DNA from 2 places in the Burkholderia sp. FERM BP-3421 genome. Region 1 is predicted to be linked to the other one. Evidence: predicted binding sites of a transcription regulator. Region 1 holds the regulator's gene; the other holds the start of a gene.
What was found. Region 1 encodes FliA, which starts transcription of late flagellar genes. Its sites were predicted from a motif close to CTAAAGTTTNNNNNNNNNNNGCCGNTA; they were not measured.
Positions count from the first base shown of each region.

Region 2: a site for FliA is predicted at 1,148-1,174, ahead of Bsp3421_RS17545 (DUF4088 family protein). Genes of this name have one in related genera too.

Region 1 is NZ_CP117782.1:3,270,596-3,275,938, reverse strand. Features, by position in the region: gene ahcY (adenosylhomocysteinase) at 1-1,091, opposite strand, end outside; S-adenosyl-L-homocysteine riboswitch at 1,126-1,230, opposite strand; gene Bsp3421_RS30860 (RNA polymerase sigma factor FliA) at 1,333-2,067, opposite strand; gene Bsp3421_RS30855 (MinD/ParA family ATP-binding protein) at 2,089-2,901, opposite strand; gene flhF (flagellar biosynthesis protein FlhF) at 2,894-4,591, opposite strand; gene flhA (flagellar biosynthesis protein FlhA) at 4,588-5,343, opposite strand, start outside.
Region 2 is NZ_CP117782.1:290,195-295,537, reverse strand. Features, by position in the region: gene Bsp3421_RS17555 (AzlC family ABC transporter permease) at 25-774, shown strand; gene Bsp3421_RS17550 (AzlD domain-containing protein) at 771-1,112, shown strand; gene Bsp3421_RS17545 (DUF4088 family protein) at 1,344-2,135, shown strand; gene Bsp3421_RS17540 (RNA-binding S4 domain-containing protein) at 2,248-2,466, shown strand; gene Bsp3421_RS17535 (MATE family efflux transporter) at 2,592-3,974, shown strand; gene fumC (class II fumarate hydratase) at 4,169-5,343, shown strand, end outside.

The DNA.
Region 1 (5,343 bases):
GGCTTGATGTTTTCCCACTCGTACTGGCGCGTCGACGCGATGTCGATTTCCGAGTCGAAGTGACCGATGTTGCAGACGATCGCGTTGTGACGCATCGCCTTCATGTGGTCGTGGCCGATCACGTGGTAGTTGCCGGTCGCCGTCACGAAGATGTCGGCCTTGTCCGCCGCGTATTCCATCGTCACGACGCGGTAGCCTTCCATCGCCGCCTGCAGCGCGCAGATCGGATCGATTTCAGTGACCCACACGGTCGCGCCCAGGCCGCGCAGCGACTGCGCGCAGCCCTTGCCCACGTCGCCGTAGCCCGCGACCACCGCGACCTTGCCCGCGATCATCACGTCGGTCGCGCGCTTGATGCCGTCGACCAGCGATTCGCGGCAGCCGTACAGGTTGTCGAACTTCGACTTCGTGACCGAATCGTTGACGTTGAACGCCGGGAACGGCAGGCGGCCGTCCTTTTCCATCTGGTACAGACGGTGCACGCCGGTGGTGGTTTCTTCCGTCACGCCCTTGATGTGCGCGAGGCGCGTCGAGTACCAGCTGCCGTCGACCTCGAGGTGCGCGGCGATCGACTTGTACAGCGCGACTTCTTCCTCGTTGGTCGGCTTGGCGATCACCGAGCGGTCCTTCTCGGCCTTCGCGCCCAGGATCAGCAGCAGCGTGGCGTCGCCGCCGTCGTCGAGGATCATGTTGGCGAATTCGCCGTTCGGCCATTCGAAGATGCGGTGCGCGTATTCCCAGTACTCGTCGAGCGACTCGCCCTTGAACGCGAACACCGGCGTGCCGGCTTCGACGATCGCGGCGGCCGCGTGATCCTGGGTCGAGAAGATGTTGCACGAGGCCCAGCGCACGTCGGCGCCGAGCGCCTTCAGCGTCTCGATCAGCACGCCCGTCTGGATCGTCATGTGGAGCGAACCGGCGATGCGCGCGCCCTTGAGCGGCTGCTGCGCCTTGTATTCGTCGCGGATCTGCACGAGGCCGGGCATTTCCGTCTCGGCGATGTTCAGCTCCTTGCGGCCCCAGGCGGCAAGGCTCATGTCGGCGACGAGGTAGTCTTTCGAGGAATTGGAATCGATGACAGCGGCGTTCATCACGCCCTCCTTTCTAAGTAAGTTCTAGAAAATTGTGACGTGAGCGCCGTTCAGGTCGCGGCCGTGCGCATCGCGCGGCCGCTCATTGAAGGTTTCCGAGCCTGGCGGGACCGAGCCCGTCGCAACGCTCCTCGGAAACGAGGGAGGATTGTAGCAAATCGGAATGAAGTTTTCCGCCCGATCGCACGCCGACCATACGCGGCCCGACCATGCGCGGCCCGACCGATCGCGGTCCGACCGCTCAGTGCTCGGCGCCGACCCAGGCCTGTTCGCGCAGCCGCGCGCGCAGCCGGGCAACCGCCTGGCTGTGCAACTGGCACACGCGCGACTCGCTGACCTCGAGCACCGCGCCGATCTCGCGCAGGTTCAGGCCCCGTTCGTAGTACAGCGACATCAGCAGCTTCTCGCGCTCCGGCAGGCGCTCGATCGCCTCCACGAGCGCGTTGCGCAGGTGGTCGTCGAGCAGCGCCGACAGCGGGTCGGCATGGTCGACCCGGTAGCGGTCGAGGAACGGCTCGTCGTCGGCCGAACGGTCGAAATCCTCGTAGTAAATCAGCTGGCTGCCATGCAGGTCCTGCAGCATCGACTGGAATTCGTCGAGCGGCATCTGCATGTGCTCCGCGATCTCGGTCTCGCTCGCCGGCCGGCCGAGCTGCTGCTCGACCTGGTGCACCGCATGCTCGACTTCGCGCGAGGTCTTGCGCAGGCTGCGCGGCAGCCAGTCGTTGCTGCGCAGCTCGTCGAGCATCGCGCCGCGGATCCGCTGCGTCGCGTAGGTCTCGAACTGCGCCCCCTGGTCTTCCTTGTAGCGGCCCGCCGCATCGAGCAGGCCGATCATGCCGGCCTGGATCAGATCATCGAGATCCACGCTCGCCGGCATCTTCGCGACCAGTTGCAGACCCAGCCGCCGCACGAGCGGCGCGTACTGCGTCAACACTTCGTCCTGGGATATCTTTCCTTGAGCGTTGTACATCATGCCCTCTCTTGCCTGTGACATTCATGCGGCCTGCGCCGCACCCCGCTCAAACGCCGGATTGCCCGCCCGGACCCGACCCGCGCCCGGCCCCGGACGCAATGGCCAATACAGCAGATCGGACGCGATCTGCCGGTAATCGCGCGCGGCCGCCGCGGTCGGGAACGCGTCCACCACCGTGCGCTCCAGCTCGCGCGCATGCTCGACGAGCGGATCGACCCCCACGCAGCCCGCCTCCGACAGCGACACCGCCAGATAACGCCCGGCGACGCCCGCGAGGTTGTCGTACGCGGCCTTCGCGTCCGCGCGGCTTTGCACGTGATTCATCAGCACGCGGAACTGCGCGACCGCATGCGCGTAATGAAGCCGCTTCATGCACGCGTACGCCTCGGTGATCGACTGCGCGGCCACCCGCATCACCACCAGCACGTCGTGCGCGTCGCGCGCGAGCGGCGAGAACGCGCCGTGCGCGTCGAGCTGCGCATCGACCAGCACGATGTCCGCCGCGTTGTCGAGCCACTCCGCGGGATCGTGCTCGGCGTAGCCGGCGCGGGCGAGCCGCGCGGCGCCGAGCACCGAGAAGCCCAGCTCGTGGCGCACCGGCTCGCCTTCGCGCAGCCACGCGCCGCACAGCGTCGCCGCCACCGAATGAACGTCGGCGCGCTCGTCGACCACGAGCACGTCCTTGCCGAGCGCCGCGAGCGCGGCCGCCAGATTCACCACCGTCGAGGTGCAGCCGACCCCCGCCGGGCCGCCCGTCACCGCGACGACGCGCGACGAGCGGCCGGCGAGCAGACGCCGCAAGCCTTCAGCCTGATCGGTCATGCGTTTATCCAAATCGCACCTCATGGAGCTCGGCGCTCGAGCGGGCGGTCAGCGCGGCCAGCAGCGACGGCATGTCTTCGTCTTGCGGCACGAAGGGCGAGCCGTCGCGCGGTACGCAGAACGCGCTCTTCAGCAGGAATTTACGGGTGGCGACGTACAGGTTCTCCGGCACCTTCTGGCCGGTCGATGCGTAGTGGACCGGCAGCTTGTAGCGGATCACCGTGTCCAGCACGCCGCCGAGATGGGTGGCTTCGTCCAGCTTGGTCAGGATGCAGCCCGCGAGGTCGGGCTGGCCCGCCGCGCTGCGGTAGGCCTGCACGACTTCGTTGAGGGTGTCGCCGTGGCTCGTCGCGTTCAGCAGCAGCAGGCGCTGCACCGGCGTGTCCGCGCCGTGCAGCATCGCGATCTGGTCGGATACCGTGCGATCGCGCTGGCTCATGCCGATCGTGTCGATCAGCACGATGTGCTTGTTGCGCAGTTCGGTCAGCGCGAGCTGCAGGTCGCCGCCGTCCTTCACCGCATGCACCGGCACGCCGAGGATCTTGCCGAAGATGCGCAGTTGCTCGTGGCCGCCGATCCGGTAGCTGTCGGTCGTCAGCAGCGCGACCTTGCTCGCGCCGAAGCGCATCACGCAGCGCGCCGCCAGCTTCGCGGTGGTGGTGGTCTTGCCGACGCCCGTCGGTCCCATCAGCGCGAACACGCCGCCGCGCTCCATCAGCGCATCCTCGCTTTCCAGCACCGGCAGGTTCGCGGCCAGCACCGAGCGCGCCCATTCGGACGCCGCGTCGAAGCTGTCCGACTCGTCGCCGTCCGGCAGGTTGTCGACGATCATGCGCACCAGCTGCGCGGAAAAACCCGCCGCGAACAGATGCTTGGTCAGCGCGCCGTGCACCGGGTTGCGGCGCTGGCGATCGTTCCACATCAGGCCCGCGAACTGCTCTTCCATCATGCCGCGCAGCGAGCTCAGCTCGTGCATCACGGTGTCGTTGACGATGCGCTCGATACGCGCCTTCACGGCGTCGGCCACCGCCGCGGCCGCCGCATCGGACAGGCGCTCGGCGTTCTGGCGCGGCGCGTCGTCGGCGCGCCGCGCGGGCGTCGCCTCGGCCGCCGCACGGCGCGCGACGTTCTGCACCAGGTCACGCGCCCACTCGGGCGGATTGGCCGGCGCGCCGGCGTCGGCGTCGGCGGCGGCGGCAGCGGCAGCCGGCGCGGACGCCGCGGCGGAGGCGCGCGGCCGCGCGACCAGTTCGTCGCGCTGCCGGGTCAGGCGCTTCGCGTGCTCGACGAGCCACGGCGCGGGCTCCGACGGCGCGGCGGGCGCGGCAGCGGCCGGCGCGGCCTCGACGCTCGCGCCGAACACCGACGAAAACACATCCGGCAGGCCGCCGTTCGCATACGGATTGGCGCCCGTCCGCGGCAAGCCGGCGGCGCCGGGTGGCTCGGCCGGCGCGGCGAAGCCCGGCAGGGAGGCGGCCGGCGCGGCAAGGGCCGACCCGGCCGCGGCCCGCGCGGCAGCGGCCCGCACGGCAGCGGCCGGCGGCGCAATCGCGGCAAGCTCGGCGTCCGCGAGCGCGACGATCTCGACCGTGCCGTCGTCGAGCGTCCGGTTCGACAGCACGACGGCATCGGGGCCCAGCGCCTCGCGCACGAGTCGCAGCGCGTCGCGGCTCGTAGGGCCGGTGAATTTGCGGATGTTCAAGCGTTACTCCCGATGACGTTGACGACTTTGATCGTGCGGGTATCCGGCACTTCGGCGTAGGACAGCACTTTCAGTTGCGGCAGGCTGCGGCGCAGGAAGCGCGCGAGCATCGCGCGCAGCGCGTGCTGCACGAGCAGCACGGGCGGCAGCCCCATGTTTTGCTGGCGCAGCATCGCTTCCTGCGTGCCGACCAGCAGCGTGTGCGCGAGCCCCGGTTCGAGGCCCGGGTTCGCGCCCGTGGCGAGCGCCTGCGACAGCACCCGCTCCAGATTCGAATCGAGTCCCATCACCTGCATTTCGCCGGCGCCCGGGAACCATTGCTGGGTGATCGCGCGGCCGAGCGCGAGGCGCACCGCGGCGGTCAGGTCGTACGCGTCGGTCAGGCGGCCCGCCTGCTCCGACACCGCCTCGATGATGGTGCGCATGTCGCGGATCGGCACGCCTTCGTCGAGCAGGTTCTGCAGCACCTTCTGCAGCGTCGTGATCGAGATCGTCTTCGGCACGAGGTCCTCGACGAGCGAGGGCGCATCCTTGCCGGTGCGCTCGATCAGCGCCTGCACTTCCTGGCGGCCGAGCAGCTCCGCCGCGTGCTGCACGACCAGATGGTTGAGGTGGGTCGCGACCACGGTGCTCGCGTCGACCACCGTATAGCCGTAGACCTGGGCCTGTTCGCGCAGCGTGGTGTCGATCCACACGGCGGGCAGCCCGAACGCGGGATCCTGGGTCGGCGCGCCCGGCAGCGCGGCCGTCAC
Region 2 (5,343 bases), 920 kb from region 1:
ACGGGATCCTGGAGGCACCAGCCGTTGAACCCGTTCCTTTCCGTTTCCCCGCCGCGCCGCCCGCGCGCCGAATTCGCCGCCGGCGTGCGCGCCACCCTGCCGATGCTCGTCGGCGCCGCTCCGTTCGGGGTGATCTTCGGCACGCTCGTGTCGACCGGGCCGCTCACGTGGTGGCACGGCGAACTGATGTCGCTCGTCGTGTACGCCGGCTCCGCGCAGTTCATCGCGCTCGGCCTCGTCGCCGGCGGCGCGGGCTTCGCGGTGGTGCTCGCAACCACCTTCATCGTCAACCTGCGCCACCTGCTCTACAGCGCGACGCTCGCGCCCCATGTCGCCCACCTGCCGCTGCGCTGGCGCGCGACGCTCGGCGCGCTCCTGACCGACGAGGCGTTCGCGGTCGCCCAGGCGCACTACCGCCAGGCCGCCCCCGGCACGCTCGGTCCGCATTACTTCTTCGGCTCCAGCCTCGCGATGTATCTGAACTGGCAGGTCTGGACCGCCGCCGGCCTGCTGTTCGGCGCGACCTTTCCCGGCCTGCGCACGCTCGGACTCGATTTCGCGATGGCGGCAACCTTCATCGCGATCGTCGTGCCGCAGCTCGCCGCCCCGCGCCAGCTCGCCGCCGCGCTCACGGCGGGCGTCCTCGCCTGCTGCTGGCTGGGCTGGCCGTACAAGCTCGGCCTGCTCGCCGCCGTGGCGGCCGGCGTCGCGGTCGGCGTCGCGCTGTCGCGCCGGGGCTCGGGCGCGCCCGAGCCGACCGAGGCCGCGTCATGAGCCTGCTGCTGCTGATCGTCGGCATGGCGCTCGTCACTTATGCGATCCGCGCGACGCTGTTCCTGTGCGGTGAGCGGCTGCGCTTTCCGCCGCCCCTGCGCACCGCGCTTGGCTTCGTGCCGGTCACCGTGCTCACCGCGATCGTCGCGCCGATGATGATCGCGCCGCACGGCGGCGCGCCCGAATTCACCTGGCGCAACCCGCAGCTCGTCGGCGGGCTCGTCGCCATCGCCGTGTCGGCCGCGACCCGCCGCCCGCTGCTGACGATCACGGTCAGCCTCGCGGCGTTCTTCCTCTGGCAAGGCATCGTGCTGCCGAACGCCTGGCCGCCGGCCTGATTCCGGTGCTCGGACCTCAAGGGCCCGGCCGGGGCCTCAAGTTTCCGGCTGCGCCGCCGTTAAGCGGGTGAGGCCCCGCCATCGGTCGCGCGGGGTCGACCTGTCGACGTCGGCGGGCGGGCGGCGAGACCTTCCGGCAAGCGCCGGCTGTCCGGCCCGAACAGCCAGCGCGGCTTCGCCCCACTGACGTCAGCGCGCCACCCAGCCGGCCGGCATCGAGCATCGAGAACCATGGGCCAGATCACCCTATCCATCAAGGACGACACCGTCGACTCCCTGCGCAAGGACTTCGAAGCGTTCCTGCGCGTGTCGCTCAAGCTCGACCCGCAATTCGCCACCCCGTCGTTCGAGGACTTCCTGCGCGCGAAGCTGCTCGACAACATGGTGCCGCTGACCGAGCACGCGGTGCAGCGCATGCTGCAAGGCGGCCAGTACGCGTGGGCGAAACGCACGCTCGACAAGGAATTCCCCGATGTCGTCGCGATCCTGATGCGGCAGGCCGGCGAATTCGGCTTCGGGTTCGCGTCGCGCTCCGAGTGGACCCCCGACGAGCTGGCGAAGGCGTGCCGCGACTGGGCCGCCGCGATCGTCTCCGAGGCGCAGGGCGAAGACACGCTCGTCGATCCGCTCGCCGCGCAGATCAAGGCGGCCGCGATCGACATCCAGACCCTCGAGGAGCGCATGCAGACGCCCGCGTGGCGGCTGGCGGAATCGCTGCGGCAGCGCGTCTACGAGGCGAAGCTCGCCTGCGAGATGAACGTCGGCAGCGCCGCGCGCGAAAAGCTCGGCGAACTGCGCGGCCTGCTGCGGCTCGGGCTCGCGCACGGCTCGTTCCAGAAGCAGGAAGCGCAGCAGATCATGGAATACCTGCGGCTCCTGAAACCCGAGATCTTCATCGACGAGCCTTACGACATCTTCTCGCGCGCCGCCGCATGGCTGCGCAGCGTCTTCATGGTCGCGACCCCGGTGCGGCCGAACGCGGGCCAGGCGCAGCAACAACAGCAGCAACAGCGGCGCCCGTAAACGCGCGGCCCCGGGATCCGGCCCTCCGCCGCGCGCGCGCTTTATCCCCGGCGCGGCGCGCGCTGGCTTATCATGCGGAGCCATTCTCCCGGCGCGCCGCGCCCGTTCCGCCATGCCCAACCTGGATTTCACCCTGACCGGCGACTTCGTCGAACTGCACAACCTGCTCAAGATCACCGGGCTCGCCGACAGCGGCGGCTCGGCGAAAGTGCTCGTCGCGTCGGGCGCGGTGAAGGTCGACGGCGCGGTCGAGCTGCGCAAGACCTGCAAGATCCGCGACGGCCAGGTGGTGCTGCTCGGCGACACGCGGATCGCGGTGCACGCGGGCTAGCGAGCCCCTGTCGGCGACATGGCCTTCGGCGCACCTGATCGACAGCGTCGGACGAAACCCGTAAGCTGACTGTCTCTCAAAAATAAACAAGCGTGCGGGCAAGTATCCGCGCGCGCGCTCATTCCATGTCGCCTCCTGCTTTCTCGCGGACGGCCGCCGCGCCGCCGTCGCTCACTCGTCACGCCTCCGACACCGCGCGCCTCGCCGCGCCGCTCGCCATCGCCCAACTGTCGCAGATGGCGATGAGCGTCACCGACACCGTGCTGCTCGGCTCGCTCGGCCCCGATTCGCTTGCCGCGGGCGGCCTCGGCGCCAATCTGTTCTTCGTGGTGGTCACGCTGATGCAGGGCGTGCTGACCTCGATCAGCGTGAGCGTCGCGCACGCGCGCGGCGCGAAGGCCGACCACGAGGTGCCGCACATCTACTGGACCGGCTTCGCGCTCGCCATGCTGCTCACGGTGCCGGCCTTCCTGCTGCTGTCGTTCGCGGAACCGATCCTGCTGATGTTCCACGAGCCGCCGCTGCTCGCGCGCAACGTCGGCGAATACGCGGGCGTGCTGCGCTTCGCCGCGCCCGGCAGCCTGATCGGCGTCGGGCTGATGCGCTCGTTCCTGCCCGCGATCGGTGCCGCGCGGCGCCTGCTGTGGGTGTCCGTCGTGTGCGTCGGCATCAATGCAGTGCTCAACTACGGGCTGATCCACGGCGCGTTCGGCCTGCCCCGTCTCGGCTTCCTCGGCTCCGCGACCGCCACCGCGATCACCATCTGGATCAGCGCCACCACGCTGCTCGTGCTGCTGCACGGCCGCCCCGCATTCCGCCACTTCGTCGCCCGCTCGCGGCCGAAGCTGCCGCTGATGGGCGAGCTGGTCGGCATCGGCTGGCCGGTCGCCATCACCTACGGCGTGGAATCCACGCTGTTTCTCGCGACGGGCCTCACGGTCGGCGTGCTCGGCGAATCGTCGCTGGCCGCCCATCAGATCGCGCTCAACGTCGCGTCGGTCGCGTTCATGGTGCCGCTCTCCATCGGCCAGGCCGCCAACGTGCGGGTCGGCTACTGGGTCGGCGCGGGGCAACCCCTCGCGGCCCGCCACGCGGGCTTCGTCGCGCTCGCGCTCGGGGTGGCGTTCATGTCGCTGTCGGGCCTCGTGCTGATCTTCGCGCCCCACGCGATCGTCGGCCTCTACCTGAGGCTCGACGATCCCGCCAACGCGCACACGGTCACGCTCGCGATGTCGCTGCTCGGCATCGCCGCGGTGTTCCAGATCGTCGACGGCATGCAGACGGTCGGCTCCGGCTGCCTGCGCGGGCTCAAGGACACCCGCGTGCCGATGCTCGCCGCGACCCTCGGCTACTGGGGCATCGGCTTTCCGACCGCCTACTGGTTCGCGTTCCATGCCGGCCTCGGCGTGCGCGGCCTGTGGTGGGGCCTGGCCGCCGGGCTCGCCAGCGTCGCGGTGCTGATGACCTGGCGCTTCCACCGCAAGAGCGCATCGCTGATGCCGCACTGATGCCGCACTGATGCCGCACTGATGCCGCACTGATGCCGCACTGATGCCGCACTGATGCCGCGCCGCGACGCGAAATCGCGCGCGGCGCTATGCTAGCTGTCTCAGGACGCCACCGCAGAAGCGGCGCCCGTTCCCCTTACATTTCCCGCCGCGCGCCGCGCGGCCTTCCTTCTTTCATTCTGATGGAGTGAATCATGAGCGAAGCAGTACGGATGGAACGCGACACCTTCGGCGAGATCGCCGTGCCCGACGCCCGGCTATGGGGCGCGCAGACGCAGCGGTCCTTGCAGAACTTCAAGATCTCGACCGAGAAGCAATCGCCCGAGCTGATCCACGCGCTCGCGCTGATCAAGCGCGCGGCGGCCACGGTCAATCTCGAACTGGGCGTTCTCGCCGAGGACAAGGCACACGCGATCGTGGCCGCGGCCGACGAGATCATCGCCGGCCGCCATCCCGACGAATTCCCGCTCGCGGTCTGGCAAACGGGCTCCGGCACGCAGACCAACATGAACCTGAACGAAGTGATCGCGAACCGCGCGAGCGAACTGCTCGGCGGCGTGCGCGGCGAGGCGCGCAAGGTGCATCCGAACGATGACGTGAATCGCGGGCAGTCGTCGAACGACGTGTTCCCGACCGCGATGCACATCGCGGCGGCGCGCGCGATCACGCAGCACCTGCTGCCCGCGCTGGCCGCGCTGCGCACGACGCTCGACGCGAAGGCGCGCGCCTTTGCCGGCATCGTGAAGATCGGGCGCACGCATCTGCAGGACGCGACGCCGCTCACGCTCGGCCAGGAGTTCTCGGGCTATGTCGCGCAGCTCGAACAGGGCATCCGTCACGTCGAAGCGACGCTGCCGCATCTGTACCAGCTCGCGCAAGGCGGCACGGCGGTCGGCACCGGCCTCAATGCGCATCCGAAGTTCGCGGCGGCCTTCGCGGCCGAGATCGCGACGCTCACCCACCTGCCCTTCGTGACCGCGCCGAACAAGTTCGAGGTGATGGCCGCGGCCGATGCGCTGGTGTTCGCGCACGGCGCGCTGAAGACGATCGCCGCGAGCCTGATGAAGATCGCCAACGACGTGCGCTGGCTCGCGAGCGGGCCGCGCTGCGGGCTCGGCGAGCTGTCGATTCCGGAGAACGAGCCGGGCAGCTCGATCATGCCGGGCAAGGTCAATCCGACCCAGTCCGAGGCCGTGACGATGCTGTGCTGCCAGGTGTTCGGCAACGACGTCGCGGTGAACTTCGGCGGCGCGAGCGGCAATTTCGAGCTGAACGTGTTCCGGCCGATGATCGCGCACAACGTATTGCAGTCGGTGCGCCTGCTCGCGGACGGCGCGCACAGCTTCAACGACCACTGCGCGCTCGGCAT